DNA from 3 places in the Marinomonas sp. NPDC078689 genome. Region 3 is predicted to be linked to each of the others. Evidence: predicted binding sites of a transcription regulator. Region 3 holds the regulator's gene; each other region holds the start of a gene.

Region 1 (10,527 bases), on a different contig from region 3:
GCCTCGCCACTGCGCAATATCCAGCGTCGAAAATGGCTCGTGGTAAACAAAACATTCGCCTTGATAACCCTTTTCAAACCCCAATAGCAAATGCAGCAAACTGGACTTTCCGACACCAGATTCGCCACTAAGCCAGATACGCTCACCTTCACGAATATGATTACTGATCGGCGCTAAACGAGTCCGGCCAGCTTGCTGCCAGCTCAATGCTTGAAAGGTCAACAAGGAGGTAGATTGTGTTTTGACGATCGATAAATGCGATTGAATGGCGTCGTCTTTGCTCGCGGTCTGCGCGTCTTGTGTCGGAGTATTGAATATTTCCAATAACGCGGTCGCTGCGGCTTCGGCTTTTTGTTTGGCGTGATAATCGTTGCCTAATTGGCGCAACGGTAAATAAAACTCTGGCGCGAGTAACAAGAGAAAAAAGGCTTGAGTTAACGTGACCGGTGCCTGTCCTTTGTCCCAAGGCAATTGCTCTAACAAGCCCAACCCCAGATACAAGGCGATCATCGCGATGGACAAGGAGGCGAATAACTCCAACGTTGCGGTTGATAAGAATGCCAAACGCAACACGCCCATGGTCGTTCTTTGATACGCACTGGCGCTGTCCGACAAACGCTGTTTGGCTTGTCCGGTACGACCGAGGCGTTTTAGTTCTGCCAGCCCTTGGCTTAAATCCATAAACTGGTTTGATAACATGGCCAACACTCGAAACTGTCGACGGTTCGCTTGCGCGGCTTTATGGCCCACAAAGATCATAAAAATAATCACCAATGGCGCCGTCATCATAAACACCCCAAAGGCAATATAAGAGACAGGCAACACCGCAAGCAAAATAACACAGGGAATCAAGGACACCATAAACAACTGAGGTTTATAGCGACTGAAATAATCATCGAGGGCGTCGACTTGTTCATAGACTCGTGTCGACAAGGCCGCATCTTCGTCAATTTTTAAGCGTGAAGGCCCAAGATGAGTCAAATGTGAGAGTAATTTTTTGCGCAGTGTATAGCGAATACTGCGACTGGCTGCGGCACTTAATCGCTCGCGACCAAAGCTGGCCAACGCGCGAATAAGCAATGCAGAAAATGCGATTAACAACAATGAAACAGAAAAAGCGCCGTCAATGACCAAGTCAGAAAAGACATTAGCCAAAGACCAAGCTTGGGCAACCAAACCGACGGTAAAAAGAATACCCAGCAGCTGAACAAGACGATAACGTTTCGTTTGTCGTTTTGCCCATTCATTAAGAAACTGCAATTCTGGCGTAGTTAGCCGTGCCTTTCGTGGCGACTTGTGCGCTTTCTCTTGTTTAGACATGCGCTTACTTTTGCTCCTCTTCGCCTTCGTAACCGCTAAAATCTAGCCAAATCGCGTTTACAATACCGAATGCGCAAGCCAGTAAAACCCCTAGACTCCAAGCAAAATACCACATAATACTGTCTCCTTTGTGGGGCGCTACAGGTGGAGCGCCCCCCTTCTTAATGAATGTGCTTAATAAAGAGAATGTGCGTTTTTCTCGATATGCTCTTTGCTGATACGACCAAACATCACAATGTAAGACCAAATGGTGTAACACAAGATAATCGGCACAAAAATACACGCGGCGATAAACATGATTTGCAAGGTGTGTTGACTAGAAGTCGCATCCCACATAGTCAAACTCATGCTAGGAAAAGTAGACGATGGCATTAGGAATGGGAACATAGACCCACCCGCAGTGACAATAATACCCACGATACCCAAAGAGGAACTTAAGAAAGCCAAGGCGCCTTTGTTCACACGACTCGCAAACGCAGCAACCAACAAACCTAATACACCCAATACAGGAGCCAGCATTAATAAAGGCACCTTATCGTAGTTCGCCAACCAAGCGCCTGGCTCAATAGACACTTCTTTCATCAATGGAGTAAGGACTTGACCACCATCGATGGCACTCGTAATGACGTACCCTTGGATACCATACGCTAACCACACACCCGCTAAGATGAACAACACAGCGCCAAGTAATGAGGTCACTATGGTGGCTTTGCGAACGCGTTTCAGCAAGTCCCCTTCTGTTTTCATCTGCAACCAAGCACCACCTTGGGTAATGATCATCATCAGACTCACCAAGCCACACAAAATAGCGAAGGGATTCAATAGCCCAAAGAAAGAACCGGTGTAATCTACACGCAAGAACTCGTCAAATTGGAATGGCACACCTTGTAGTAGGTTACCAAAGGCCACACCAAAGATAATAGGTGGCACGATAGAACCAAAACCTATGCATAAATCCCAGTTTCTTTTCCAACGAGGCGAGTCAATTTTCGAGCGGTAATCAAAGCCAATTGGGCGAAACCACATCGCGGCTAAGGTCAAGATCATCGCCATATAAAACCCTGAGAACGAAGCCGCATACACCACAGGCCAAGCCGCAAATAACGCCCCGCCCGCCGTAATAAACCATACTTGGTTACCGTCCCAGTGAGGGGCCATGGAGTTAATCATCACGCGGCGTTCGCTGTCATCACGAGTGATAATATTGACCAAGCTACCCACGCCCATATCAAAACCGTCGGTGATGGCAAAGCCAATCAATAGCACTCCGACCAATACCCACCAGATTAATTTTAAGACATCATAATCCATGTTAAATCTCCTGCGATTTTATCTGAGCCGTTTCGTTTTCAAGTGCATAACGACCGGTGTGCAAGCTAGAAGGACCCTGTTTAGAGAAACGAATCATGAGATACATTTCTGCGATCAAGAAGGCGGTATAAAGTAACGTAATGCCGATAATAGTGGTCCAAAGCTCGCCTTCTGTTAAACCAGAAGCGGCTAAGTTCACAGGCAATATTTCACCAATCGCCCATGGCTGACGACCATATTCAGCAACCAACCAACCTGCTTCACATGCAATCCAAGGAACCGGCAAACTAAATAGAATCACTTTCAAGAACCAACGGTTCTGACCAATTCGACGGCGTGCGTTTTGGTAGAAAGCGGCGGCAAAAATCAGCAACATAAAGAAGCCAAGACCGACCATGATTCGGAAAGAGAAGAAGATAGGCGCCACATGCGGAATGCTGTATTCCACGGTTTGATCTATTTGAGCCGCCGTGACGTTGTTCATGTCGTCGGCAAAGGTTTTTACCAACAAGCCATAACCTAGGTCCCCTTTCACTTTTTCGAAATCGGCTTTCACTTGAGGATCTGTTGATCCATCACGCAATTTCTGAAGCAGCTGGTTCGCATAGATGCCGTTGATAATACGCTGACGGTTTTGCTCTTTAAGCTGATCAATACCAGTCACTTGTTTGTCCAGCGAGCGAGTGGCGATCAAGCCGAGGGCGCCGGGAATTTTAATCGCGTATTCGGTTTTTTCAATATCTTGATTCGGAAGACCGATCAAGGTGAAATCCGCAGGCGCTTGCTGTGTGTCCCATTCGGCTTCAATGGCGGCCATTTTCACTTTTTGAACATCGCCAATTTCATAACCAGACTCATCACCCAATAAGATTACACTTAATGTGGCGGCTAAACCGAAGGCTGAAGCAATAGCGAAAGAACGACGAGCAAAAGCCAGGTCACGACCTTTTAGCAAATAATAACTTGAGATCGCTAAGACAAACATCGCGCCAGTACAGTAACCCGCTGACACAGTGTGAACAAATTTCACCTGAGCCACTGGGTTAAATAACAAAGCACTAAAGTCGACCAATTCCATGCGCATGGTTTCATAATTGAATTCAGAGCCCACTGGGTTTTGCATCCAACCATTGGCAATCAAAATCCACAAGGCCGACATATTAGAGGCGAAAGCCACCAACCAAGTCACCGCCAAATGTTTGGCTTTACTCAAACGGTCCCAACCGAAAAAGAACAGCCCCACTAAAGTAGATTCTAGGAAGAAGGCCATTAACCCTTCTATCGCCAGCGGCGCACCAAAAATATCCCCGACATAATGGGAGAAATAAGACCAGTTGGTACCAAACTGGAACTCCATAGTAAGACCTGTCGACACGCCCAGGGCAAAGTTAATACCAAATAACTTACCCCAAAATTTCACCATGTCTTTATAAACTTGCTTGCCTGTGATGACGTAAACCGACTCCATAATGGCAAGAATAAAAGATAACCCGAGTGTTAAAGGAATAAACAAAAAGTGGTACAAAGCAGTTAGAGCAAACTGGAACCTCGATAAGTCCACTACCGTTTCATTGATCATAATGACTTCAACCCATTCACTTGATTGAGAAAAGACGTTCACAGGCACTTTTCTTTAAACTCAATGCTCTTGTTGTTTTACGTCCGCCGCCGCTCCAGCCATTGGAGCTAACTATAAGCGTGAATTATGAGTGAGCTTGTCTTTAGAAACATTGCGTTAGATCAAGAGAAAGACAGAGAAAACCATTCAATGGTGTTTGGACACTTTTTATAGACCTAGGTCAAATAACCGTAGGCCATGCGATAAGTTCGTGATTTGGTTGATTTTATAACAGCCTGTTGTGATGGTGGGTTCTTTAAAAAGGGTATTGAGTGAACATGTCCTCGATCATCTGATCAAGCGGCGCTTCTTGTCCGTAGGTTTTTGCGTATACTCGCAAACCAGAAATTTGGATTTGTATGTAACGGGCTAATTCTCTCGGTGTTTGGTTTTTTTTCACTTCACCTAATGCCTGAGCGTCTGCAATTAACAAAGCAAATTCTGTTTCTATTTGTTTGAGTGAATTTTTTGCTTCTTCTAATAACTCAGCATTGTCTTCGGTTAATTCAGCGACGGTTTTCGCCAACATACACATACCATTCGGCGCCTTGGTTTGTGAGTCAATCACCAGCATTTTGACAAAGCTTTGCAGCGCACTAATCGGCGATGAGGTTTCACGTCGGCAAGCATGTAAGGCCGCGATTCCCTGCTGCGTGTAACATTTCAACGCTTCTTTAAACAAGCCTTCTTTGCTACCAAAAGTCGCATAAATACTGCCTGGTCGCATATCAATTACATCCTGGAGGTTACGCATTGAGGTGGCATGAAACCCCTTTTCCCAATACAAATCAGTCGCTTTATTCACCACCTGATCGCGGTCAAACTTGGCATTTTTTCTCATTGTCACTCTTCTATAAAAAAACTTTTTGAACGATCGCTCAATTTTAACTTGAACGAACGTTCAAAACCACTTATTATTCGTTTTATTGAAAACAAGGCCGAACAATCAGCCACCAAAATCATCCATTGTTTAATAGGATATACCATGAGCGAATTTACCATCCATACTCTAGAAAGCGCACCAGAAGCGAGCAAAGAAGCCGTTGAGGCCTCTATAAAAGGCAATGGTTTTTTACCTGGTTTACACGGTGTAATGGCGGAAGCACCAGGGCTACTTGAAGGCTATCAGGTATTGCACAAATTGTTCACCGAGTCTTCTTTCAACGCAGAAGAACTGACCGTTGTTTGGCAAACCATTAACGTTGAACATGCTTGCCATTACTGTGTTCCTGCCCATACCGGCATTGCGCATATGATGAAGGTAGACCCAGCATTAACCGAAGCATTGCGTAATCAAGAAGCGATGCCGACAGAGAAATTACAAGTGCTGCATGAAACCACATTGGCGATGACTCGCAATCGTGGTTTTCTAACTCAAGAAGAAATAACACGCTTCTTTGAAGCGGGTTATGCTCAGCGTCAATTGCTGGAAATTGTTTTAGGTCTATCTCAAAAAGTAATGAGTAATTACACAAACCATCTAGCAGAAACGCCTGTTGATTCTGTCTTTGAACAGTTCGCTTGGCAGCCTAAATAAGCGACGTACTGCACGCCCAAAAAACGTGCTTTCTAGCGCAAAAACACAATGTACCTCCTAACCATTAGGGGGTATTTTTTTATCTTTTCTTTGTCATAAAAAAACCATTATTTAATTTGCTATTTTCGCTTTTCCTAACGCCATAAAATCACGATAAACACGACTTACCCCAGCACTGCCTTTTTAGGCCAATCACGGCATAAAGACTGCGCTTCAGCGCTATTTTACTGATTTGATTTTTCAATATAGAGTTGAAGAATTAATCGATTTTTTGGTACAAAAAACGGCGAGAAAAAGCGTAAATATGTGTCAAAGTGTGTGCAAAAAATGTACTATTATGTAAAGGTATTACATTGTAGGTAAAGTTCTATGAGCATTGAAGATTCAGCAAATAAGCACATCGAGTTTTTAAGCCAAAATAGCTACAGCCCACTACTGTATGTTGTGAATCACTATAATTTATTACTCATTAATTATAAGACGCTTAATGGCATAACAAATTACGAATTCATTAATCAGTTCATGCAAGAGCAAGATCACCAAGGACTCGTCATTTTTGATGTTCCTAAAGACGGTGATATCTTAGCGCTTAAAGAATGGCCTAATCTCAAAGGCATTTTTTATGACGATGCTGATGAAGCTTTGTTTCAAAAAGGTTTTGAAGCCATCAACAGTGGAGAGTTATGGTTTCCTAGAGCGGTAACGGATTGTTGGATGCGACAAATGCTTCACCATGAGCAACAAAGTATGTTGCGCTCTAATAACCTTACTCGTAAAGAAGTGAAAGTACTAAACCTGCTTTTCTCTGGTTTAGAATCCAGCGCTATTGCCGACAATCTTTTTATCAGTGAAGCGACCGTTCGGGTCCATCTGCACAAAATCTACCACAAAATTGAAGTGAAAAATAAACAACAAGCACGAGAATGGTGCAAACAAAATCTCAGTAAGTTTAACAACGAACCTTGATAAGGTTCCTGCCAATAACACAGAGTTCAACGGTTATTCCGCTATTTCCTCTGCTTTTCAGATCTCATTCCGTTGTCTATTTTAGAGTTCTATTTTATTTATCTAATAGTTAAGCGGTGTCACATGAAATCGAATCGTGTCACTGTATTCACCTGCCGCCTGCCTTTGAAATTCACCTAATTGCATGCCTAATCTCAATAAGAAAACCGTTTGTCCTTTATACGCAAAGGTTCTTTTTGATTCGCCTATTAAATTCACTCTGTCGCCGTCCAAGCTTAAAAAATAATCAATGGTGTATTTATTTTTATATAAGGAATGGATTAATCGGCCTCTATTTTCTGAGTTCACACTGAGTTGAACATCGGCGTTTGTGACCACTTTAAAGGTCGGCAACATATTGTACTCTTTGCCCGAAACGAGTTCGCCAAGGTTAATTACATTTGAGCTAGAGCTGTACCCAACGACAGACAAACTGGTTCTTGGTAGGATCGTTTCTTTAATTTCGAACTCTCGCTCATCCAATAAACTGTTATTTATGTCATAGAGTTTTAGCTCTAGTCGATCTGAATACTCTCCCGCTTTTACTGGCGTTCCGGCTCGAATCCGTAACTCAATGTCGGCAGAGGAGTCCACAAAATTCAAGCGGGTCACAGAGGAGCTAATCGTTTGCTGGATATCACTTTTAACATAATAAGGAATGGCCTGAAATTGGCCTTTCAGTTGGTTTTGATTGTTACTGGTGAGCACCATATACAATTGGCAGTCTTGTGTGTCACGAACACTAATATGCAAACGTTTTTTAGCATCATTGGGCTGCTGCGCATGATAATGTTCAAAATCATCGGACAAATGCTTAATAGTGCCAATTTTTGCGTTACAGTTTGCATAAGTCATTTGAGACAAACCTAAGAAAACAACACCCGCAATCCATAGAGATAGCTTTTTAGTGTACATAAATTTCTCCTTTCCTTTGCAGTTGCTCGCCTTTTTTCACATCAATTTTAAAGGAGGAGCTTTTAGCGTCTTTTAGGGTGACTTCGTAGAGGCAAGGCTTTAAACCTGTAATGGCAAATCGCCCAGACCTATTAGTAAAGAATGTGCTCTCTTTTTTATTGCTGTCCGTAGTACAAACCGCGGTACCTACTTGTAATGCCAATGGCTCTTTATTCTCATCTAATAAAGTGGCGATAACAGAGATATTGGCTTCAGTTCCCACCACAACCCCATAACCACTGCGGTAAGACGGATAGAAAGATAAGACACCTGAGCCAATGTCATAGCCTGGTGCTAAATCATTCACATCCACAGTAACGGATGAATAACTGTATGAGCTTAAGTCGTTGATTAAAATACTGTCAAAGTCCTTGTTACTCGCCCGATACTCATCGTCATAACTGCCTAATACGATGGTTTTATCCCCTAATGTTGGGTGCGCATCCACCACCGCAAAGCTGTCATCGATGGTTTTTCCGACCGCCCAATGGCCACCGGCAAATGCCACACTGGACGAAAGGCTTAAGCGGCTTTGATGCTGGGCGGATTGAGCATTAAGCTGGTCGTAATAACTGGCTTGGTCAAAGCTCGCGGTAAAACGGTTGCCGTTATACAGCGTCGTTAAGTCCAATGCGGCTTCGTTTTCATCGTTCTTTTCAATACCGGCTCGTACATTTAAAGCACCCACATACCTCTGGTCATTCTCTTGGCTAAATTCCAGACGCGTGCTATCTCGAGAAGACTGGTGGGATAATTTCACTTTTCTCTGACTCGACAGTTTATAACTCAAAGACAAGCTAACACTCCAATCATCTTCTCCTTGGTTTTCTTCCCATTGCCCCCCTACGCTGTAACGAAACTGCCCCTTTGCCAAGTCCTGAGAGAAGAGTACTGCAAACGATTTATTGAGCTCTTCTTGGTCATAATTTCTAGATAAGTTGGCGGATAAAGAGGTCTGGAAAGTGGGCGTAACAAAAAAACTGTAGTTGGCTAAAATCTGGTGTTCACTGTTCACAGTTGTATCATCTGTATCAGGTCGATAGCCTAACCGCCTAAAATATCGTGTGGCGTGCTCATAGCCCAAACTAAAGTCTTTGTGGGCTGGACTATTATCGGTAAAACTGCTGTATACCACTCGATAGGCTTGGCCATTTTCATCACTGCTACTAAAGGCATTTTCAAAGGCAATTTGCCCAATGGGCGAAGCGTAAATATTTTTAAGCCCCACCTGCTGCACAAATTCATCCGCTTGGGCATTGGCGCCTACCGTCCAATCCGTTGTCACACCATAGTCTAAATAACCACTGATAAAGGGTTCACTATATTGATACTCTAGCTGATCTTGCAGCTCGGCGGGCACGCCCACATGAAGCTCATATTCAAACTCCCCTTTCGCAAATAAATCCAACCCCGTTGTGACATCAAAATTCACATACGTCACCACACCCACATTGTCGGTAATGCGCAAAGTGATATCGTTACTGCCTTCATTAAGCGGGATATCATTTAAGGAATAAACGCCCGAAGCTAAATTCAATCGTCTGATAACTTGATCGTCTACCAGCACTTCAACTGACGATGGGCTGGTTAAGGTAAAACTTCTGGATGCACTGGGCTGAATAATACGATCTGATACCAATGAATAATCATGGGTAATCGACACCCCTAGCATGCGAGTTGAAGACTGAAAATAACTGCCAAAACTGTAATTATCACCAATCTCTATGCGGGCGCCATCTAGGGGTAAATCATGGACTAAGCGTGATCCAGTTCGCGTAATACTAGACTCACCAGCGGCACTGACTGAGCTGTATTCATTCTCGTTTTCTATTACCCAACCTTGCCAGTTCATCACCATTTCAGAGCGAATATCCAATTGTTCACTGATGGTTTCTTCCACCTCATCACGCTGGTACAAATAACTCGAATACAAGTTTAAATAACCACTGATGTCTGCAGGTTGATCACTTTTAGGTCTTGCGCTATCCGTTCTGACACTTAAGGTTTGAGGACGAATTAGCTCTAATGGTGCAGACATTTTTAAACTAAAGTCGCTTAAATCGAACGTGACGGAAAAACCTTGGGACTCCAATGATTGTTGCGAAATTAGTTCCCCATCTAACTCGCTTTTAAGCGAAGTTAATGCGCTTGGGTACAACATTTTCACAAGGCTGGGTTCTAACTCGCTCCATTTGAGCAATAACGCGTCTTCTGGTGTTACGCTTAATGTCAGCTGACCTATCGAGGTTTTATTCAACTCAGCCTCCACTCTCAAATCAATAGTTCGATTAGATGGGTTGATTTTCGCCATACTCAATGTCGAAAAAAAAACAATATTAGACATAAAAAAATTCGCATAACTATTCCATCAGCTCTAGTTTTACATTGTTTTTATTCTTTTTTATTAGATCTGACACAGGGATTTTTACGAACATAGCGCTCTTAGGCGGAAAAAAAACGTCGTAGCCCTGAGACTTTAATTCCTGTTTGGCAATGTGCTTTAACTCGACGCCATCTTCAACAATATCAATATCGTAATCACTTAATCGGCTCGCCCCAGCGCCTTTATTCATTACCTTAGCGATTAAGACGCCATTTTTTATATTAGATGGTCCTACGCTTATGTCTGGAGTAAGTACCGCTTGGTCAATATGAACAATCAAATTAACGTCCAATAGGATGGTTAACTTCGACTGTTTTTCTATCGGTAAATTCGCAATAGGCTGTTCAATCAAACTGACTTGATAAGTTTTATCGACAGAGGGGACATTCTTACCAACCC
Region 2 (10,527 bases), on a different contig from region 3:
TTCCATGATCCCAGTGTACAAATTGCCTTTCTCGTCGATGGCTAACCCATTGGCGCCAAATTTCAATGACGCATCAGAATGAAACACTTCAAATAAGTACGGATTTGAAGTGTTTTATCATAAGGCAACACTTTTGCTGGGTGCGTCGCGTCTAATTGTTGCAAGTTAATTTTATACACACCGCTGAGCTGTTTGCCGTTTTCAAGCGTTTCTGACAGCACTGTGTCTGAGACAAAAAGGTCATTGCCTCGCCATGCTAGGGCATTAGGAAACATGAACCCTGTAGCGACGACTTGAACCTTGACGACCTCGCCTTTGTCTAGGGTGAGTTTTAATACGCGAGACTTGTACTTACCGTTGTTGAACCACAGCTGCAGGTCGGCAACATAGAGATTGCCATCAGGGCCAAACGCGATGCCCATGGGGGCGATTTTGCCTGTGCTGGCTTCTAGGTCGGCTTGTTGGAAGGTATACCAAGCAGAAAACTTACCTTGCTTGTCCACTTTACCAATGGCCGGCATCGCGGGTTTGTCGAGCAGGCCATCTTGCATGAAGGTCTCGTTGTGAAAGTTTGGCGACGTAAAATAGATATTTTCCTCTTTGTCTAGGGCCATACTGGCGGGAGAGTTAACGCTATTGGGAAGCGTCACCAAGAGTCTTGCCTGCGCAGAATAGGCCGTTATAGAGGAGAGCAAAAAGACAATCGTAAGCAGGTAATGTTTAATCTTCATCAGAGAATCCATTTAAGTGAGTGAGTCAGGCTAAGGTAGGGGAAATTGGGCTAGGGGTTAATAGCCTAAAGACAGGAATCACTTTATATAAATTACATATAATCTAATGGAAAACGCGGTTTTATATCTTTAAATCGATAGAGCGAGAAGAGGAGGCGTCAAAGGTGGAGCCTGATTCCAGCGAGTGGATGGAATCAGGTTTATGATTAAAAGTCGTAAGTGGCGGTTAGATAAACACGGCGGCGTTCGCCGACGTAGGAACCAATGGTTTCGGTGAAGCCACTGACGGCGTATTTTTTATCAAATAAGTTCTTGATGTTGGCTTGGAACTTCCAGTCTTCCCATACGGTTTGCCAAGACGCATCGTAAACGGTGTAGGATTTGACGGTTTGATTGTCGCGGTTTTTTTGAGTGCTGACGTAATCCGCGCCAAAACCAATGGAAGAGGTTATGCTCGGGAAGTCATATCGAGTCCATACCCCAAGCTGATGGTGCGGCATGTTGGCTTCGTAACGATAGGCGTCGTCTGTATCGGTCACTTTGACGTCGTTATAGGCGTAACTGATGTTGGCCAGCCAGCGCTTGGTAATGTCGATTAAAGCATCGGCTTCAAAACCTTGGCTGCGGATTTTACCAATGGCAATGTTGTAATCATCGTCATCAGGGTCTTCTGCAAGCATGTTTTTGCGCTCAATATGGTACACCGCAAGATTCAGGTTTAAGCGGTTGTTAAACAAGTAAGTGCGCACACCAAGTTCGTATTGCTGGCTTTCTTCTGGGTCAAATAAGCTGCCGTCTTCAGAAGTTTGTTGATCAGAAGCGCTTTGTGGTGAAAAGCCCGTTGAATAAGACACATAAGGTTTTAGGTAACGGTTCAGATCGTAGGTCGCACCAAAGCGAGTGGAATACCCCACATCGTTATAAGACGCTTCCGTATCTCCTTTGTGATCGGTGTAATCTTCTTGCATGTAATCAAGGCGACCGCTACCCAATAAGCTCAGTTTATCCGTGACTTTCCACTGGTCTTGAATAAAGGCGCCTACCTGATTCAACTCTGTGGTTTGGTCTTTCGACAAGCTCATGGTGTAGTCACTCACGTCGTCGTCGTAAACAGGGTTCGTTAGGCTAAGGTTTGAGACGCCAGCACTTTCTCCTGTGGCTTTATAATAGACATAATCTTCTTTGTTGTAGTAGTAATCTGCGCCCGTTACCAAGGTGTGTTTGCCCAATTCGGAAACAAAGTACGAGGAGACATTCAGCCCTTTATTGTTCCAAACTTGATCGCGGTATTCTCGGGTAGCGGTATCCGCAACGCCATCAGAATCTGTATCCGATAAGCTTTTTAGCTCATGATAATTTTGTGTTTCTGTGTTTTCGAAATAACGTATGCTGGTGTGATTGCTTAACCAGCTATTGATTTCATGGTCTAAGGTTGCTTGGAAAACATCGGCTTTTAATTCCTGATAATCCGAAGGCTCATTGTTATTCCATGAGGTGTCTGCTAGGAAGTTACCGTCGTCATCGGTAGGAATACCGCGTAAACGGGCACCATCGATATGTTGATAGATATGGGTATATTGTAGTGTGAGGGTCGAATCTTCATCGAGGTCCCAGGCGTAGCCAAGGTCAATGTTTTCGTTTTCTTCTTCGACATTATTGCGGTAAGAGTTTTCTCCACTTGAGTAAATGCCGACACGATAACGTTGTGAACCCGACTCATTGGCTGGGCCTGACGACTCAACGCTGCCGCTTAAGAAGTCTTTGTTACCAGCGCTCACCTCGAGTGTATTTTTCTGCTCATAAGTCGGTTTTTTGGTCACGTAGTTAATTGTGCCGCCGGAATCCCCTGCGCCATATAGAGCGCCAGAAGGGCCTTTTAACACCTGAACTTCTTGGATGGTGAACAGTTGAGGGATAGAAAACCCTTTATAAGGGTCGCCTTTCATGCCATCGTAGAGTACTTCGTCTTGGGCAAAGCCACGCATGGTGACCGTTGAAAAATTGTTATAGGAGACGCCTGAGATAGAGCGATAAAGATCACTAATTTGGTTGGCTGCTTGGTCTTCGATCAGCTCTTTGGGCAACACTTGAATGGATTGCGGGGTTTCATCAATGGGCGTGCTGGTGCGAGTGCCTAGTGTTGATTCGTCTTCTTTGTAAAGCGACAGAGCGCGCCCTTTGACTGCGAGAGCATCTAGTTCAATTGGCGCTGAGTCGTTTGTTGTGGATGTGACTTCAACTTGTTCTGACCGATCCGTGGTGTGGTCTTCTACATTAGAGTCTGCGATAACGCCGGCGGAAAAGACAAGCGCTCCATATGCTTGCATCATCGTTAGCGTGGTTTTCAAATTCATAGCTGGGCCAAGGGTAAGTAAGTAAGACGCGCATAATAGTGTTTTTGATAATCATTTTCAATTGAGTTTTTTCTGAAAGTTTACACTTTTTTGCGGATGTCTTCTTTTTTGGCCAAAAAAGGCAATGTGTTGGTCAACATCATTGCCTTGTGTGTCATTGAACGTTTTGTTGGTCAGTTGCCTGACAATAATGCACGCTAAGCGGACGCCGTCTTTTGTTCGGTGACGGTTTTAAGGTAATTTACGATTGTGTCTTTAAGCTGAAGGCGGCGTTTTTTAAACTCCTCTTCTTCGGCGGTGCTAGTAAGGACAATTTCTTTTTCCATTTTTTCAACTTCTTCCGTGATGAAGTTGTACTCATCAAACAGCTTCTTAAAATGCGCATCGGTCATTTTAAGGTGATGAATGTCTTCTTTAAACTCTGGTAATTCATTGACCAGTGTGTGGTTTTCGATCGGCATAATATTCTCCTTATGTATTTCTTATTACTAGATTACGTGAGAGAGCCAAGGAAGCGCTTGATGTGTGTCAAACTTTGTCTGTCTAGCTTGCTGCCATGCCGATGGCTCGAGCATTTAAATCCTTGTATTCAGACTCGCATTAAGATGACGTCTTGTTCGTGCGAGCCATACACTAAGGTATGAGGGAGTATGGGCGTAAATCAATAGCGTGAAGATTTGCTGCGAAGGGTTTTAGTATTTGGCGCTGAGTTTTACCGAATGTTGACGGCTTAGATCATAAAAAAGGCCAATTCATTATAATGAATTGGCCTTTAACGCGTGCTTTTTGTCGTTAGAAGTTGAGCTCAATACGCGGTTGGCTTTTTTTCGAGAAGTCCAATTCTGGCGAGCAAATAAACAAGCGTGCAGAGTCAATATCCTGCGACACCAAGTAATCCTTTAAGTGGTTTGCTCTTTCTTCTGCAATAAGGTTGGCTTGGTGCCTTGCTTGGTCGTCAATGGTTGCTGGTGGTTGCTCAAGGCCTAGATCCACATAGCTGGCAATACCACAAATCTTCAGTTCACTTTGCTTTTTGTCTTTGAGCAGGGCGACCAATTGTTTTAAGAAGACGTCTTGTTGGTCTTCGATAGTGGTTTCTTTTGCTTGGTAGATCAATGGTTTCACACGTATTTTTAGCAATTGATCACTGGCGAATTGCGCCACTGTGATGACGTTGGCGTAAGGCACAAAGGTTTGCAGCAGGTAGCTGCTTGAAGCTTGGAATAAGGCTTTTTTCACTGGTATAAAGAGGAAGTCGCTCCAGCCAAAAGAAGGGCTATCAATGTTGCCTGATAAAGGAATATCTAGGTCGATGTTGTTATTGCTGTCTTTGAGAGCGCCGACCGCTATGTTCAAAGGAATCACCCCAGCCTTAATGGCGGAGCCGCTTTCGTAGGTGCCACCAAGGTCAAATTGTTTTAACACCAGATGGCTCTTACCACTTAGCTCGCCTTGTTGTGAGTCCAACTTCAAATCTAGGTTCAGTTGCCCAGAATCAATTTGATACCCCAATACGTTCGCTATATAAGGGGAATAGGGAGGCAATTCGGCTTGGGATACTGTTAACTCGCTTTGCATGGTTAGCTCATCGGCCAGAGGCCAAATTGTTAGGTCGCCGTTGAGTTTGGTGTATTTGCCATTTTTCACTTCAAGGGCAAGTGTTGTCGCTTGTTTTTTGTCTTTTGTATTGAGGTTTCTAAGCGATAACTTGGTGATCTCGAGTGTGCGCTTTAGTGGCGGTTTGACGCCATTGTCCTCCAAATGAACGCTAGAGGTGCCCGTAAGGTCAAAAGCACCGAGAATCACGTAGTAAGGCGCCTTGAAAGCAGGATCTTGGGCTGCGCCAGGCGTTTTCTCAAGTGTGTTGTTCGCGTCTTTTTCTTTTGGTGCTGAGGTTTTCGGCACAGTGGCATCAGGCGGTGTTTGCTGGTTAGCATCAATAAAGACTAGGTTGCTGATACGGCGTTCTTTGTCCATCAGCACATTACTGACTAGATTTTTAGTGAGCACGCTTTTTATCTGAGCGCCATCTTGATTGGCGTTGACTTGGTTTACTTCTAGATGGCTTAACGTTGCCAGTGGCGGCTGCTTTTTACCTTTATTGATAGGCTCAGAGACCACCAAGTTGTTAATAATAAACTGCTGCAAAGTAGCGGCGAAATCATTGCCTTGCTGTGTGATATCTAAATTAGTCAGATTAGCACTGTCCCACGCTGCCGCGCGCTTTTCAGGGGTGAGTTGGCTGTCCATGGCGTTACTTAGCAGGTTGATGCCTGTGCCGGTTAGGTTCGGCGCTTTGTCACCGTCTAAGTCTATATTAAGCTGTTTTGCCGTCAGTTGCGTGTTGCCTAAGGTCGAGTGAATGGTGTCCTTTTTGGCAACATCTAGGTGGCCAATGGCTAAGTCAAATTGGCTGTTTTGGATGGCAATGCTTTGTTTGTTTTGGGTCGCAGTGAGCGAATTGCTCCAATTGAGCGTCTGATATGCCAGCTTATTGTCCGCCTGTTGTGCGGCTAATCCGCTACTTGACACCTTGCTGTTGAGCGCTAAAGACACCTGTTCGTCTGATGTTTGTTTTGCGCTGAGATTCGACAGCTCAATGCCGGTATGGTCGTTGTCGAGCAGTAACGAGGTTAACGCGAGCGATAGGCCCGTGACAGAGAAATCACTTTTCGGGGTGCTGGCGGTGATGCCTTCTGCTGTTTTGTTGATTTCAAACGGCAGCGCTAAAGACGCACTCTTGATCGCGGCGGTTTGTTCTTCAGGTAGTTGTGCGTTGAGATCACTGAGTTTGATTAACAAATGGCTGGTTAACTGAAGGGTTGTGGCGTCATCTTGGGCTTGAGCAACCAAGTCATCCAGGGTGAGTTGAAGCTTGCCAACTTGTGCTTGATTGCCATCTTGTTGGATGTTGACGCCTTGTAGGCGAATGTCTGTCTGCTGGCTTTTTAGATCGTTGATGTTTTGTTGGCGCTTAAGGGTCAGTGCGGAGCTTAGATCCAAGCTTTGATATTCTGTGCTGTTCTCGTCTTGAGTAAACGCACTGTCTTGGCTAGACAGGGTTACCTTCCCCGATGCGGAGATGGCGTTGTCTGTGTTGTAAGTCGCAGAGACATCAGCAAGGTCCAGTGTCGTGTTTTTGGTGCTGACGGACATCTTGTCTTGAAGCGGCAGTGCAAGGTCATCCGCACGGATAGTCAGTGTCGATTTATGCAACGAAAAAGAGGACGATTGGGCGTTGGAAAGAATCGACAGCGCCAGTTTTCCGTCCAATGAAATCACACCGCTGCCTTGCTGATAAGGCGCAGGTACAAAGTGCGCAAAGTCTTTCAGAGGGAGACGGTTCTTACCCAGTGTTAGATCCACTGTCGCAGTATTCGGGTTGTAGTCGAAGCGACTGCTCAGTCTAAACTGCGCGCTATTGAGTAACGCGTTGAGTTCTAGTTTACCTTGCCAATCAAGCCCTTGTCCGGCGAGGTCGTCAATGGCCACATTGTTAATGGTGAGTGTGTCTTTTGTTGGGCTGCTTTGCTCAGCTAATTGACGTGTTAGATGCACGGCGCTGTTGGTAAAGCGAAAACGTGGCACATTGATTGACCATGGGGATGCCTTGTCGGTGTCTTCTTCTTTTGCCTTCTCTGTTGTCTCTTCTGGTGTTGTTTGCTGATATTGAGATAGATCGATACCGGCCACAAACCATTGATCTTTTTGTTGTTTTATATCGAGGATAAGGCCATCAATGTCGGCGTCGGTGACATGGATGTTTTTGGTAAACAAGGGGAAAACTTCAATGCCAACAGACAGCTTATTCAGGGCCAGTGTCTGTTGTTCACCCGCCATCACGTTAAGTTCTTTTAAGGTGATCTTAGGTGGAAAGAAGTCTACCGACAGGCTAGACACACTGGCTTCTTCACCTTGTTCTGCAAAGTATTTGACCAGGTAGTGCTTGCCGATGATTGGCGTCAGCAGCCAGGTGACAAAAATAACAATGAATAGGCTGATGCTTGGAATGATAAGATAATTACGCCAAGGTTTTTTCATAGTATTTTGCCTGTTTACCCGCGGTTATGTTGTGTTTTAGGTGGATTTCTCTGGGTCTGGTCGTGTTGGCATACGCAGCAGATAGATGCTCACAGCCAACCCTATAATGATTAAACAAAGCGTTGCCCAGAACCGTCCTACAATAATGATAGATATTGTCATGCCAAGCCACATAAATAGTATGGCTCGGTTTCTCGTGCGTTTGGGGATGCCATCGGAAGACTGCCAATCACGAAGTATTGGGCCGAAGTATTTGTGCTCAATCAGCCAAGTATGAAAACGCTCAGAGGATTTTGAAAAGCACCATGCGGCAAGCAGCACGAGAGGGGTGGTGGGTAACAAAGGAAGAAAAATCCCTATGATGCCAGTGATGAGCGAAAACCAGCCTAAAATAATGAAAAAAATTCGTTTTCCTTGCATATCATCGCCCATGATTGTGCGTCACGTTGAAAATTATTCTAACGTTGCTTTGGCTGCTAATGCTAGTCGCTTTGCACTTTACTGACTAGACGTAACAAATTGTTGAGGTAAAGCCGTCAAACGGGGTCGGCTGAGCCAGGATCCCGATTGACGCTTAAAGAAAAGATATTTTGCGTTATTTGCCCGCGTTAAAAATCGCCTCCATGGACTCTTCCATTTCAGGCTCAACGAGGGGCCAACCGCCTAAACGTTTCAAGCGATTTACCATTTCACAAAATAATTCTGCGGTTTTTTCCGTGTCGTATTTTGCTGAATGCGCTTCTGCATTACTGAACGGAATCGCCGCCGCTTCACAGGCTTTTGCCAACACGGTTTGACCGAATACCAAGCCGGCTAGGCTGGCAGTGTCAAAACTGGAGAAGGGGTGGAATGGGTTGCGCTTTATGTCCGCACGTTCAATGGCCGCATTTAAAAAGCCATGATCGAAAGCAGCGTTGTGACCCACTAGAATAGCGCGTTTACAACCAACCGATTTTAATTCTTTGCGTACTTTAGTGAAGATTTGCGTGATAGCATCACTTTCTTCAATGTGCGCTCTTTCTGGATCAAATGGGTCTATACCGGTAAAATCCAAGGCGGCTTTTTCTAGGTTTGCGCCTTCAAAAGGTTTGACCAGAAACTCCAAGGTTTCGTGAATAAAAAGGTCGCCATTTTCATCCATTCTGAGGATGCTCGCGGCGATTTCTAGTAATGCATCGGTTTTTTGATTAAAGCCTGCGGTTTCTACGTCGATAACAATCGGTAGGAAGCCGCGGAATCGATCTTTGATTTCATGGTTTGACAAAAGAAGGTCCTTAATTCTGCCACTTGCTCAGGAATGACTAGGTAGATAGGATCGGATGATAACACAATTGATAATGCTTGAACGAGATCTCTAAATGGGAATTACCCAACAACTGATAATTCGTAGTTTTTTTGTCTTAGGGACTCTTTTGCCTGTTAGTCAGGCGAGTGCATTGACCCATTACCAGTCGGATATAACGGATTCAAAGTGGCTTTTATCAGGGAATATTTTTTCCTGCAGTTTGACGCATCCGGTGCCTAACTATGGGGAAGGGCATTTTATCAAAGAAGCCGGTGAGCCGATGAAGTTTGTGCTCAAGCCAGAAAATGAAAAGCTAGGTCCAGGTCAGGTCTATATTATTTCTCAAGCTCCTAACTGGTCGCCTGGTATCAAGCCAGAGACGCTCGATATATTGCCTTACCCAGGTTATGGTCTAACGGTGGAAGTCGGAGGACGCGTTGCAGAAAAAATGCTCACCAGCTTGGATCGAGGGCGACAGCCTGCGGTGGCTGGTACTGCTTGGGAAAATCGACGGGAAACCGTTGAGGTGAGTTTATCGAATATTAATTTTGCGCCTGCTTATAATGAATTTCGCCGTTGTTTGTCGTCCTTGTTGCCGGTGAATTATGATCAAATTGCGCGAACGGCGGCCTTGTTTCCGATTGGTCATGCGGACTTAACCGAGGGTACAAAGCGACGTTTAGATTTGGTGGCGCTGTATGTGTCCAATGACCCAACAGTGCAATACATTTATATTGACGGTCACTCGGATAATATAGGATCGCGTCGTGATAACCGTGAGCTGTCCAAGGAAAGAGCCGAAAAGGTCACCGCCTATTTGCTGAAAAAAGGCGTGCCCGTGGATAAGATCATTTCACGTTATCATGGGGATCGTTATCCTGCAGTAAGCAACAATTCGGCTAAAGGTCGGGACCGAAATCGACGTGTCACAATTCGTTTAGAAAAAATCAATGACAGCTAAGAGCAAGGCTTGACGCTAGCCACAATCCGTATAAATACCAGAAAGCCCCTGTAATCATGCAATTATCCTCATGGTTAGGGGCTTTTTGCTTGCTATGAAAGGGGCGAAATCTTAAACTAAACGCCCCTTTTTTTAATTTATTTGCGCCGCCATGTACTGGGTTTAAAGTATTGGTGTGGGAGCGCGATCTCGTTGAGGAGAATAGAGATAATGTCTGACGTGAAGAAGGTAGTGCTTGCCTATTCTGGCGGCCTGGATACTTCCGTAATCGTGAAGTGGCTTCAAGAAGAGTATAATTGTGAAGTGGTTACCTTTACCGCTGATTTGGGTCAGGGTGAAGAAGTTGAACCAGCTCGCGCGAAAGCTCAAGCGTTGGGTATTAAGGAAATCTACATCGAAGATTTACGCGAAGAGTTTGTCCGCGACTTCGTATTCCCAATGTTCCGCGCTAACACTATTTATGAAGGCGAATACCTACTAGGTACGTCTATCGCTCGTCCTTTGATTGCGAAACGTTTGATCGAAATCGCAAACGAAACCGGTGCTGATGCCATTTCACACGGCGCAACCGGTAAAGGTAACGACCAAGTACGTTTTGAGTTGGGTGCTTACGCGCTAAAACCAGGCGTTAAAGTGATCGCTCCTTGGCGTGAATGGGATCTTACGTCCCGTGAAACCTTGATGGCGTACTGTGAAAAACACAAAATCCCAGTTGATTTCTCAACTAAGAAGAAAAAATCACCTTACTCTATGGATGCCAACTTACTGCACATCTCTTTTGAAGGTGACCAGTTAGAAGATCCGTGGACTGAGCCAGAAGACGACATGTGGCGTTGGTCTGTGTCTCCAGAAGACGCGCCAAACGAAGCGACATACATCGAAATCGGTTACGAAAAAGGCGACCCAGTTTCTATTAACGGTGAAGCCATGTCACCAGCGACTATCTTGGAAACATTGAACAAGATTGGTGGCGCGAATGGTATTGGCCGTGTTGATATCGTAGAAAACCGTTTTGTTGGTATGAAAGCGCGTGGTTGTTACGAAACACCTGGCGGCACCATCATGATGAAGGCGCATCGCGCGATTGAATCTATCACCTTGGATCGTGAAGCGATGCATTTGAAAGATGAGATGATGCCGCGTTACGCAAAAATC
Region 3 (10,527 bases):
AAAGAAAAAGCCCGCAGCGTATTGAAATCACAAGCACAAATTTTGTTGGCACAAGAGAAGTATTACCCAACATTAGACAGCGAAGAGAGCATTAAAGAAACGGCCACTTGGCATAAGTTAAAGAGTTGGAAGCTATCCCAAGGCAGTGACATATTAAGCGACAATCAGCTGAGAAAGGTTTACCAACACAAACCTAATTCTATTGCTTCACTAAGTCGGCTAACGGGTTTGTCAAAAGAGTCTGTGGCGGCTTTCGCAGCATCATTGCTGCCATTGCTGCATGACATCGAAGAGAGAAAGGAACAGGATTATGCTTGCGAGTAGGCAACAGCAACCCCCTCTTGATCTAGACGATAGCGCGTCACTGGCGGCACAAATTCAGCACAAAGTGACCTTGTGTATGCAGCAAGCGGATGTTTTCTTTGGTAAACATTTTGACCCGCCAAGCTGTAATTTAAAGCAGAGAGGGCGGGCTGCTGGTACCGCGCATCTGCATAAAAATGAGGTGCGCTTTAACCTTTTTATGCTGCAGCAAAATACCGCGCTTTTTCTGGAGACAGTGGTACCCCATGAAGTCGCGCATATCATTGTTTACCAAATTTATGGTCATGAAGTTCGCCCCCATGGTAAAGAGTGGCAAGCTGTGATGAAAAAGGTGTTTCATCTTGAGCCAAACCGAACCCATAACTTTGAGGTTCCCTTACCAAAAAAAGCCTTCCGCTATCAATGCCAGTGCCAAATCCATACTTTCACAGCCCATCGTCATAACCGAGCGAAGAAGGGCACCGAATACATTTGCAAGCTGTGTCGCTCTCCACTTTATTTCTTGAAAGAATAATTAATGAGAGGTTTGTGACCTCCATGGGGTAAGAGCAGATGTTTTTTAATGCGACTGGGAGGACTGTATAGTAAGATAGTCGCATTTCGTTTTATACACGTGTGGATCATGGATTTTACTAGCAAACCCAAAGAAAAAGCCGAGCTTAACAAGCTCCAAAAACGCTTACGCAGACAAACAGGTCAGGCCATCGCAGACTTCAATATGATTGAAGAGGGTGATAAGGTAATGGTGTGTTTGTCTGGCGGTAAAGACTCATACACAATGCTTGAAATTCTTCGTAATTTACAAGCCAGTGCACCGATTAATTTCGAACTCGTTGCGGTCAATTTAGACCAAAAGCAACCCGGCTTTCCTGAGCATATTTTACCGGCTTATTTAGAAGAGCAAGGGGTGGATTTCCATATATTGGAACGCGATACCTACAGTATCGTTAAAGAAATTGTTCCTGAAGGAAAGACCACATGCGGCTTATGCTCACGTTTAAGACGAGGTTCCCTGTACGGATTTGCAGAAGAAATTGGCGCCACTAAGATTGCCCTGGGTCACCACAGAGATGACATCTTAGAAACCCTCTTTTTAAATATGTTTTTTGGTGGTAAGTTAAAATCAATGCCACCAAAGTTGCTTAGCGATGATGGCAAGCATGTGGTTATTCGTCCTTTGGCTTATTGCAAAGAGAAGGACATCGAAGCCTTTGCTACCGCAAAGTCTTACCCAATTATTCCTTGTAATTTGTGTGGTTCCCAGCAGAACCTGCAAAGACAAGTGGTAAAAGATATGCTTCAGCAATGGGATAAAGAGTACCCAGGTCGTACGGATATTATGTTTACAGCAATGCAGAATGTCGTTCCTTCTCACCTTGCTGATACTGAGTTATTCGACTTTAAAGAATTAAAGCAATCAGAAGATGCTTTCAACAAGTTAAACATCATCTCAATATAGGATTAATGGAAATGAATCTAACGAATAAGGCCTTACTGCTAACAGCGGGTATTTTAAGTTCATCCATGGTGTTGGCGTCTAACGCAGGCGTGAGCTTAACCAATGATTTAGCTAAAGCTGATGTGAGCCTAGACATGGGGCCTTTCGCCTTGACGGCTGGCGGCACGCACGATTCTGATGATGACACTTCTTCAGCTTATGTTGGCTTAAACATTCAAGACACAGACACCAGCGGCCCATTGCAGATTGGTCTTGGGGTTCGTGTGTATGCGCTGGATAACAACCTGAATGGCAGAAACGATGATGTGGCGGTTGCTGCAGCATTGGGTGGTTGGTACCGTTACACCTTCCCAATGGCAAATCGCTTAAGCGTTTATGGCTCAGCGTATTACTCTCCTGAAGTCTTGTCTGTGTCTCGTTTGGATCACATGTACACTTATGACGTTCGTGGTGAATACATGACCACTCAAAACACACGTGTTTACATTGGCTACGGCAGCACAGTGTCTGTTTATACCAATGATGAGCGTCGCGAAACAAGCGATGGTCTTAGCGTTGGTGCTTCCGTCGCATTCTAAGAATAGACTGGGTTAAGCATAAAAAAAGGTGGTCATATTGACCACCTTTTTTGTTTCTGCTGCCCCTGCTAATTAGGGGCAGAAGTGTGTATTACTCGCCTGCAAATGCGCAAAGACTGAAAATAGGGATCTCATTATCGCGTAACTTTTGGCTGCCCCCAAGATCAGGCAGATCAATAATAGCGGCGACTTCTTTGATTTCTGCTCCTTGGCTAGTAAGCAGTTCAATGGCAGCAAATAGGGTGCCACCGGTTGCAATCAAATCATCAAACAGCAACACATGATCGCCTTCTTTAACCGCGTTTTCTTGAATCTCAAGCTCTGCTGAACCGTATTCCAAATCATAGCTCTGAGAAATGGTTTTGCCCGGTAGCTTACCTTTTTTTCGAATCAAAATAAGTGGCTTTTGCAGTTCATAAGCTAATACAGCTGCAATCAAAAAGCCTCGAGCATCAATACAGGCAATGTGTGTGATATCGCTTGCGATATAGCGATGCACGTAAGCATCCACCACCATGCGCATGCCTTTCGGGTCGCTAAAGATAGGAGTGATATCGCGGAAACTGATGCCAGCTTTTGGCCAGTCTTCAACAGTGCGAATTAATGACTTAACGTAAAAATCGTCGTAAAGCATAAAGGGAAAGAGCCTTAATTTGTGAATCAAATATCGGCTATTCTAGCACAATCGTCCGCTATCCCTACCAACTTTTGCATCTCGCTCAGGTTGATGATTGAAATCTCTTTGCCGTCTACCTCGATCAGCTCATTTTTCTGAAAACGAGTCATCACTCGGCTAACCGTTTCAACCGCCAAGCCTAAATAGTTACCTACTTCGCCGCGAGACATGGCCAATCTAAATGAAGTGGCTGAATAACCGCGCTTTTTAAAGCGGTTGGAAAGGTTCAATAAGAAAGAGGCGACTTTTTCGTCGGCATTCTTTTTACCCAGTAAGACCATCATTTGTTGGTCATCGCTGATTTTTCGGCTCATCACCCTAAACAATTGATGTTTCAGAGAAGGGATTTGCGATGTTAGGTTCTCAAGGTGGCTAAACGGAATTTCACACACAGTCGTGGTTTCCAGCGCTTTCGCTGTAATCGGGTAGCTATTGTTATCAATGCCACTCAAGCCAACCAGCTCACTTGGGCAATAGAACCCTGTGATTTGCTCTTCACCAGAAGCCGTGATGTTAAATGTTTTTAGTGTCCCAGTACGAACTGCAAACACTGAATCAAACGCTTGTCCTTGATGAAATAGAATCTCACCTTTTTTAAGAGGGCGCTTCCTTTCAATGATCTGATCCAGTCTATTTATATCTTCATCAGCCAAAGCAATAGGCAGACATAATGCACTTAGACTACAGTTCTGACATTGCGAAGTAAGTTTACTGTTAAATCTTGATGGTGCGGTTGAGATTGACATAAATGTTTCCCTGACTGTAATTTATTATATAACTTTAGAGTATTTGATAGCGCTGTCTAGATACTGATCAAACACCATGCACACGCAACGAATCAAAAGGCGTCCTCGCTCTGTTACCCTAATATGAGTATGTTCCTTAAGGTGATCGATTTCAACAATTCCATCTTTTTCCAGTTGTTCTAATTGTTCTAATTCTTGGGAAAAATACTGGTCAAATTGAATTGAAAAGGCTTTCTCAATAGACTCGCTACGCAATTCAAATTGGCTAATTAAAGTCATAATAACTTGATGACGAATACGGTCATCTTGATGACTTATATAGCCTTTCATAATGGCCAACTGACCATTTTCAATGCTGTTTTGATAAAGCGATAAATCCGTGTGGTTTTGAATGTATACGCCTTTTAAGTGGCTAATGGCCGACACACCAAATGCAATCAAATCGGTTTCTGCGTGGGTGGTGTAGCCTTGGAAATTACGCTGTAATTGGCCTTTTTCTTGCGCCACTTTCAAACTGTCGTTTGGCTTGGCAAAATGATCCATGCCAATGTATTCATAACCCGCCTCAGTTAATGTCTCAATGGACAGCTTTAATAAGTTTAATTTTAATTCTGGAGACGGCAAGTCTTGGTCTAGTATTCGGCGCTGTGAGCGAAATCGATCCGGTAGATGAGCGTAGTTAAAGACGGAAATTCGGTCTGGGTTTAACTCAATTACTTTCTCTAATGTCTCTTTAAAGCCTGCAATTGTTTGCTTTGGCAAGCCATAAATAAGATCAAAGTTGATCGAAGAAATGCCCAGCTTTCTGGCGTCTTCAACCAAGTCGCTGACCATTTTAATTGGCTGCACTCTGTGAATAGCAAGCTGTACTTCTTGATCGAAATCTTGCACGCCAATACTGATACGGTTAATGCCATTTTTTACCAGTAATTGCATTTTTGACGAGGTGATTTCTCGTGGGTCAATTTCGATGCTGTAATCTTGGCTGCCATCTTGCACTAGGGTGAATTGTTGATTTATCGCGGCAAATAATTGCTCTAGATGCTGCTCAGAAAGAAACGTTGGAGTCCCGCCGCCAAAGTGCAACTGGGTAACAGGTCTATGTTGATCAATCATCAGGCTCCGTAAACGCATTTCCTCTTCGAGTAATTCTACGTACTCAGCGCCTTTATCATACTGCTTGGTAACCACCTTATTACAAGCGCAGTAATAACAAAGATGCGCGCAAAAAGGGATGTGAAAGTACAAACTGATAGGGCCTTGATTTGGCACTAGCATTTTGTCAATTAAAGCAATTTTACTGATGGCATTATCAAATTGTGGTGCTGTTGGGTAAGAGGTATAGCGGGGCCCAGATAAGTTGTATTTGGTGATAAGCGATTGATCCCAAAGCATGGTGTCTTCCTATTAAATTTTCTAATGCGAAGTTTACTCTTAGCCTCAGGGTGGCTTCATGATATAGATCAAAACTTGCTTCTAGTAAGTGTACGAAATCCTATGCAAGGCTTGTCTATCCGCCTCTTCAAAGGAGCTTGGGAATCTGCTCTAATGACTTTTTTATTTTGGTGCCTGATTTATATGTTAAAACTTCCTCTCTATTTGGCGCACGGGGCTGGTGCGGGCCATCAATCGAGCGACTTTTTGCGCGCTTTTGCCGATACTTTGACCCAGCAACACGCAAGACCAGTGGTCCCTGTTACATTTGATTATATGAAAGAGCAAGAACGGACCGGAAAAAGGCGTCCTCCTTCTAAATTCGTCAGTTTAGTGCCTGAATTTGCCGCGCAAATTGACACTGAGAAAGCCCTGATTGTGGCGGGTAAGTCGATGGGGGGGCGAGTGGCCACCCAGCTTTCAGAGCAAGAAAATGTTAAAGCGATTGTCTGTTTGGGGTTTCCCTTTCATCCGCCAGGAAAGCCTGAAAAACACAGGTTGGCCTTTTTGGATGCGGTGAGTGTGCCTTGTTTAATCATACAGGGCACAAGAGACCCTTTTGGCAAGCCTGAGTGGGTCAATGAGCAAACACTTAATGAGAAGGTTGAAGTTCAATGGTTTGAGGGAGCCGATCATGATTTCAAAACATTAAAAAAGCAGAAACTAAGCACAGATGAGGTTATTGATAATATTTCGGCGTCTATTGAGGCCTGGTTAGCGCGTCATGGATTGGACTACTAGCCAGTGCGTTTTATAATGCGCCCCATAAACAACGACAAAGAGTGAGTCGATAATGGAACACCAAGCTGAATTGGACGCTACTGGGTTGTTATGCCCTGAACCTGTGATGATGCTGCATGTCGAGATGCGCAAATTGGCAGAAAAAAACATTTTAAAAGTGATTGCAACAGACCCTTCAACAACTCGAGATATCCCTAAGTTCTGTAACTTTTTAGGTCATACTTTGCTTGAGCAAGTGCAAGAGGGTGATACTTACTTTTATTGGATTCAAAAGAAAGCAAGCCAATAGGGCTTAAAAAGTCTGTCTTGATAGCAAGGATTTAACCCCAAAAAAAGCTCATGCCTCTGAATCGTGGCATGAGCTTTTTAGGTTTTCAGGGTGTCTATTAGGGTTAGGCTACCTGCAATTTGCTTGGCGCGTGTACTTCACCCAATAAAGCGATTTTATAAATATTGCGGAAACTTGAAAAGGTAACATCGATGTCCAATTTTAATTGGCGCGCAATGTCGCTTGAAGAAATCAATCCACGAATCGTTTTGTTGTTCTCATCAATAACAAGAAGGTGCTGTAGCTCATTGGTTTTTTGGCTGTACAACAATGATTCAATGTCGGCATTTTTCAATGAGTTGTAAGACAGCGCCAATAGCGTTTCTTTTGGACGCATTAGGTCAGCAACCAAAAGTTCAGAGCGAGTAAAACCTTTTGCGACTTGCTTGATGAAAGCTTCTTCAGACAGGTCTTCTAACCCTACCACACCGACAAATGCGTTGTTGGCGTCTACCACTACTTTCATGCGAACGTGCTCTTTTCTCATTAAGCGAACCAATTCGTCAGCACGAGTACTAGACTCAATAACACGAGGCGCCGCGGTTTTAAAATCTGTGAATACGCTTAATGCAGGAGAATATAGGTTGATATTCTCGATGGTTACAGGCCAAGTTAATGCATTAACGTCTTTAGTAGAAACATAAGTAAGTGTTTTCATGATAGTTCTCCAAAAATAGATAAAAAAGTAAATTGGTGAGTTATATCAAGAAAACAGGAGGGGCCCTTGGTTTGATTCTATCAGAAGGTGATGTGCTAATAGGATGACGGTAAAATGAAAACAGCTTGTTGTCTTTTTTAGTCGGCACTACTAATGAAAGGTATAATGCGACATAGCTGTCATCTATTGGGTCAACATCTAAATCAGGAATGGCGGCTTCACAGCATATCTGCCCAGTCGCTGGCACCCAGCGCTGTTTACTTTCTTCTTGTGCGTTCGCGCGTTGAGACAGGCTCAACAAAGACGATGCGATAACGACAAGAATGATAAGTAGATGGAAGTTCATAAAACGCCTTAACTCATGATTTATATCATTAAATATATTCTTCTCCGGAAATAAATCCAGCGTTTTTTGATACATGTCGCGTATTTACACTATCCAATATCTTTTTTTGGGATCTCGTTCACTATAAGGACGAAACAGGGACCTTTGCAGACCAGTTTTAAAGCATTAGTAAGTGATGTGTGAGGGCGCTACATATATAAGAACCGCTTGCGCCGTCTTTAAATAAAAAAGCACAGAAAATCTGTGCTTTATATTAAAGGAACGATAAGCGCTTAACTATTCGCCCGCAGGTACCATAACAATGGCTTCGCCTGTTACTACGGCTTTGCCTTCGCATTCACATACGGTTTTTAACGTCACACGACGGCGGCGCTCATTAATCTCAGTCACTGTGATTCTGGTCACGACTTCTTGACCCAGAAAAACAGGCGCACGGAATTTCAAGTTTTGCTCCAGGTATATGCAACCAGGTCCTGGTAATTGCGTACCTATCGCGGCAGAAATAAAGCCAGCAGACAACATGCCATGGGCTATTTGCTTACCAAAAGACGTCGTTGCTGCGTATTGTGCATCGAGATGAACAGGGTTGGAGTCGCCTGTGACAGCCGCAAAGGTATGAACATCATCCTCTGTTACTATCTTGCGGTATTCGATGCTTTGATCGATGAATAATTGCTCTAAAGTGAAACCAGAAGTCATTGCTAATCCTTATCTTACATTTTTTCGCTATGTTACACTCTTGGCGCACCATTCTTAAGAGGTATTGCATGGTTAAGTTAGTGATTTTTGATTGGGATGGCACTCTTTTCGATTCCATTGCAGGAATTTGCAACAGTATGTTAGAAGCGGGGGCTCGCGTTGATGCGCCTAAAAGACATTTCGATGACATCAAGAACATCATAGGTTTGTCTCTAGATACGGCCGTTCAAACCGTGTGGCCAGAACTGGATGACGCTCACCGAACTAGATTGACCGAGCATTATAAGCAGATTTACGTCGATCAAGACCAAACACCACCAAACGCTTACGATGGCGTTTTTGAGTTACTTGAAACATTACGCCAATCAGGTTTGGCCCTAGCTGTGGCCACCGGAAAAACTCGACGCGGTTTAAATCGAGTGATGGGGCTAACCAAAACCAACGATTTTTTTACCACTTCTCGCTGTGCAGACGAGGCGCTTTCTAAGCCGCACCCTTTGATGCTGGAACAGATATTAGAAGAGCTCGAACTTACTCCCGATGACGCCATCATGATCGGCGATACTGAATACGATTTGAACATGGCCACAAACGCAGGAATGCGCAGTGTCGGCGTCACCTATGGCGCCCATCATCAAGAGAGATTGCAGGCCTGTAACCCCCATGCCATCATTAATGATATTAGGCAGCTAACATCAATTTTAGGATTAACAAAGCAATGAGTTGGACCGAAGAGCAAGACAAGCAAAATGCCCAAGACGCAGAACAAAATCCCGCGACAACACCAGATCCAGCGAATCAAGAAAAAGACAGCGATTCGAGACTCTGGCAGCTGTTGGAAAAAACACTGAATGATACTGTGGTTGAAAAGCGTCGAGCACGCCGCTGGAAAATCTTTTTCCGTTTTACCGGTTTACTCTTTGTGCTGGCTTTGATTGGCGCAGCACTAAGCCAGATGTCATTTGATACAACCCAATTAAATAAAGACACGGTTGCGGTTATTCCAATGCGAGGCGTAATTGGCAGCGGCGCAGAAATTGACGCATCTGAATATGTCGGCTTGTTGGATGAGGCGTACCGAAGCCATAACTTAACCGGCGTTGTGATTGAAATGAATAGCCCAGGTGGCAGTCCTGTTCATTCGGGCATTATCTATGACGCCATTCGCCAAAAAGAAGCGCTTTACCCTAATGTCCCAGTCATTGTGGTGGTTGAAGACATGGCGGCCTCTGGCGGTTATTACATTGCGTCGGCGGCAAATGAAATTTACGCGGACAAAGCCAGTTTAGTAGGTTCCATTGGGGTTATTTCATCAGGCTGGGATGCCAGCAAGTTAATGGAGAAAATTGGTGTTGAGCGCCGCACGTTCACCGCAGGGCGAAATAAAGACTTCCTTGATCCTTTTGTGCCTATGAGTAAAGAGGGGAAAGAGAAATGGCAAGCGGTATTAGATGAAACGCATCAGCAATTCATTCATGCGGTAGAAGTGGGTCGAGGCGACCGATTAAAAATCACAGATGATGTTTTCTCAGGAATGATCTTTACCGGCGTTCAAGCTCAGAAAATTGGATTGATTGATGGTTTATCCAGTGCGCATGACTTGTTAAAGACTCGTTTCCCGAATTCAACTCCAGTGGTCTATGCCCCTGAGCGCGATCCATGGGAAAAAGTCGCGAAAGAATTTGGCGTGCAATTCGCGGCTAAGATACTCAGCACAGTGACGCTGCAATAATTTACTAAGCAAGATTGCTATCGTCATCAAAGCCTCTGTCAAACAGGGGCTTTTTTATTCACGGCATTGAGATAAACTGTTTTAATGATAAAAAAGATAATATAATGACTTAATTGATTATTGTATAAGAAGGTGTTTCGTTATGGCTCGTAAAGCAAATATTGCAAGAGAAGAGATTCATCAGGCTTGTTGGGATCTATTGGAGCAAAACCATTTCCCGAACATCCCAAGAATAGCCGACTATTTTCTTAAGAAAGACGGCCGCCATGCATCGAATACCACCTTGCTGAATGCGATCACTGAGTGGGAAGAGTCCTATAAAGAATACCAACAGCATCAGCTGAAAGAATTAAATGATGCCTTGCAGCCAGCCTTCAATCATTTCTCACGAGAAATAACACAAACCCTTGGGACCTTGCTGGATGAAAAGCAAGTCGACCTTGAAAATCAGCAAGCCTTAAAAGAAAGCGCGACGCACCAAGGTTTTCTCTCATTGAGTTCTGTTTTATGTGAGACGCAAGATTCTTTGGCTAAGGTAACAGAAGAAAAGCAGCAGTTAGAAAACGCTCACCAAGCGCTCATCGAGAAACACCAGATGATTCTGGAGCGCCATGACGACATAGTTTCACACAACAAGGTCATCGACAGTCAACTTAAGCAAACGCAAAAAGAGCGGGACGAGTTGCAGTTAAACTTGTCACAAAAAGCCGTTGATCTCGCCAAGCTAGACAACAAAGTCAGCGGCCTTGAAGAAGAAAACGCTCAGCTAAAAGAGCAGTTACACGCGCTGAAAAATCAACATCAAT

The links. The regulator FNR, encoded in region 3, switches genes on or off when oxygen is low (the NO sensors DNR and NnrR bind a similar motif). The targets are predictions, from matches to a motif close to TTGATNTANATCAA.
Region 1: the regulator FNR is predicted to act here: its motif matches at 4,421-4,434, upstream of ACIGBN_RS09475 (cytochrome ubiquinol oxidase subunit I).
Region 2: the regulator FNR is predicted to act here: its motif matches at 3,604-3,617, upstream of ACIGBN_RS09375 (YdcH family protein).

Annotation. Positions count from the first base shown of each region.
Region 1 is NZ_JBITUJ010000004.1:225,938-236,464, forward strand. Features, by position in the region: gene cydD (thiol reductant ABC exporter subunit CydD) at 1-1,320, opposite strand, end outside; gene cydX (cytochrome bd-I oxidase subunit CydX) at 1,325-1,435, opposite strand; gene cydB (cytochrome d ubiquinol oxidase subunit II) at 1,495-2,631, opposite strand; gene ACIGBN_RS09475 (cytochrome ubiquinol oxidase subunit I) at 2,633-4,210, opposite strand; gene ACIGBN_RS09480 (TetR/AcrR family transcriptional regulator) at 4,506-5,090, opposite strand; gene ACIGBN_RS09485 (carboxymuconolactone decarboxylase family protein) at 5,235-5,786, shown strand; gene ACIGBN_RS09490 (LuxR C-terminal-related transcriptional regulator) at 6,156-6,752, shown strand; gene ACIGBN_RS09495 (hypothetical protein) at 6,855-7,706, opposite strand; gene ACIGBN_RS09500 (fimbria/pilus outer membrane usher protein) at 7,696-10,089, opposite strand; gene ACIGBN_RS09505 (hypothetical protein) at 10,106-10,527, opposite strand, start outside.
Region 2 is NZ_JBITUJ010000004.1:198,548-209,074, reverse strand. Features, by position in the region: gene ACIGBN_RS09390 (hypothetical protein) at 1-87, opposite strand, end outside; gene ACIGBN_RS09385 (hypothetical protein) at 63-731, opposite strand; gene ACIGBN_RS09380 (TonB-dependent siderophore receptor) at 938-3,085, opposite strand; gene ACIGBN_RS09375 (YdcH family protein) at 3,283-3,546, opposite strand; gene ACIGBN_RS09370 (DUF748 domain-containing protein) at 3,878-7,126, opposite strand; gene ACIGBN_RS09365 (YbaN family protein) at 7,163-7,546, opposite strand; gene rnt (ribonuclease T) at 7,722-8,390, opposite strand; gene ACIGBN_RS09355 (OmpA family protein) at 8,485-9,372, shown strand; gene ACIGBN_RS09350 (argininosuccinate synthase) at 9,583-10,527, shown strand, end outside.
Region 3 is NZ_JBITUJ010000003.1:151,020-161,546, forward strand. Features, by position in the region: gene ACIGBN_RS06890 (RecQ family ATP-dependent DNA helicase) at 1-324, shown strand, start outside; gene ACIGBN_RS06895 (SprT family zinc-dependent metalloprotease) at 311-838, shown strand; gene ttcA (tRNA 2-thiocytidine(32) synthetase TtcA) at 947-1,783, shown strand; gene ACIGBN_RS06905 (YfaZ family outer membrane protein) at 1,795-2,361, shown strand; gene ACIGBN_RS06910 (adenine phosphoribosyltransferase) at 2,453-2,995, opposite strand; gene fnr (fumarate/nitrate reduction transcriptional regulator Fnr) at 3,022-3,783, opposite strand; gene hemN (oxygen-independent coproporphyrinogen III oxidase) at 3,808-5,178, opposite strand; gene ACIGBN_RS06925 (alpha/beta family hydrolase) at 5,362-5,958, shown strand; gene tusA (sulfurtransferase TusA) at 6,011-6,247, shown strand; gene ACIGBN_RS06935 (CBS domain-containing protein) at 6,351-6,944, opposite strand; gene ACIGBN_RS06940 (hypothetical protein) at 6,985-7,290, opposite strand; gene ACIGBN_RS06945 (MaoC family dehydratase) at 7,567-7,989, opposite strand; gene ACIGBN_RS06950 (HAD family hydrolase) at 8,058-8,711, shown strand; gene sppA (signal peptide peptidase SppA) at 8,708-9,721, shown strand; gene ACIGBN_RS06960 (hypothetical protein) at 9,864-10,527, shown strand, end outside.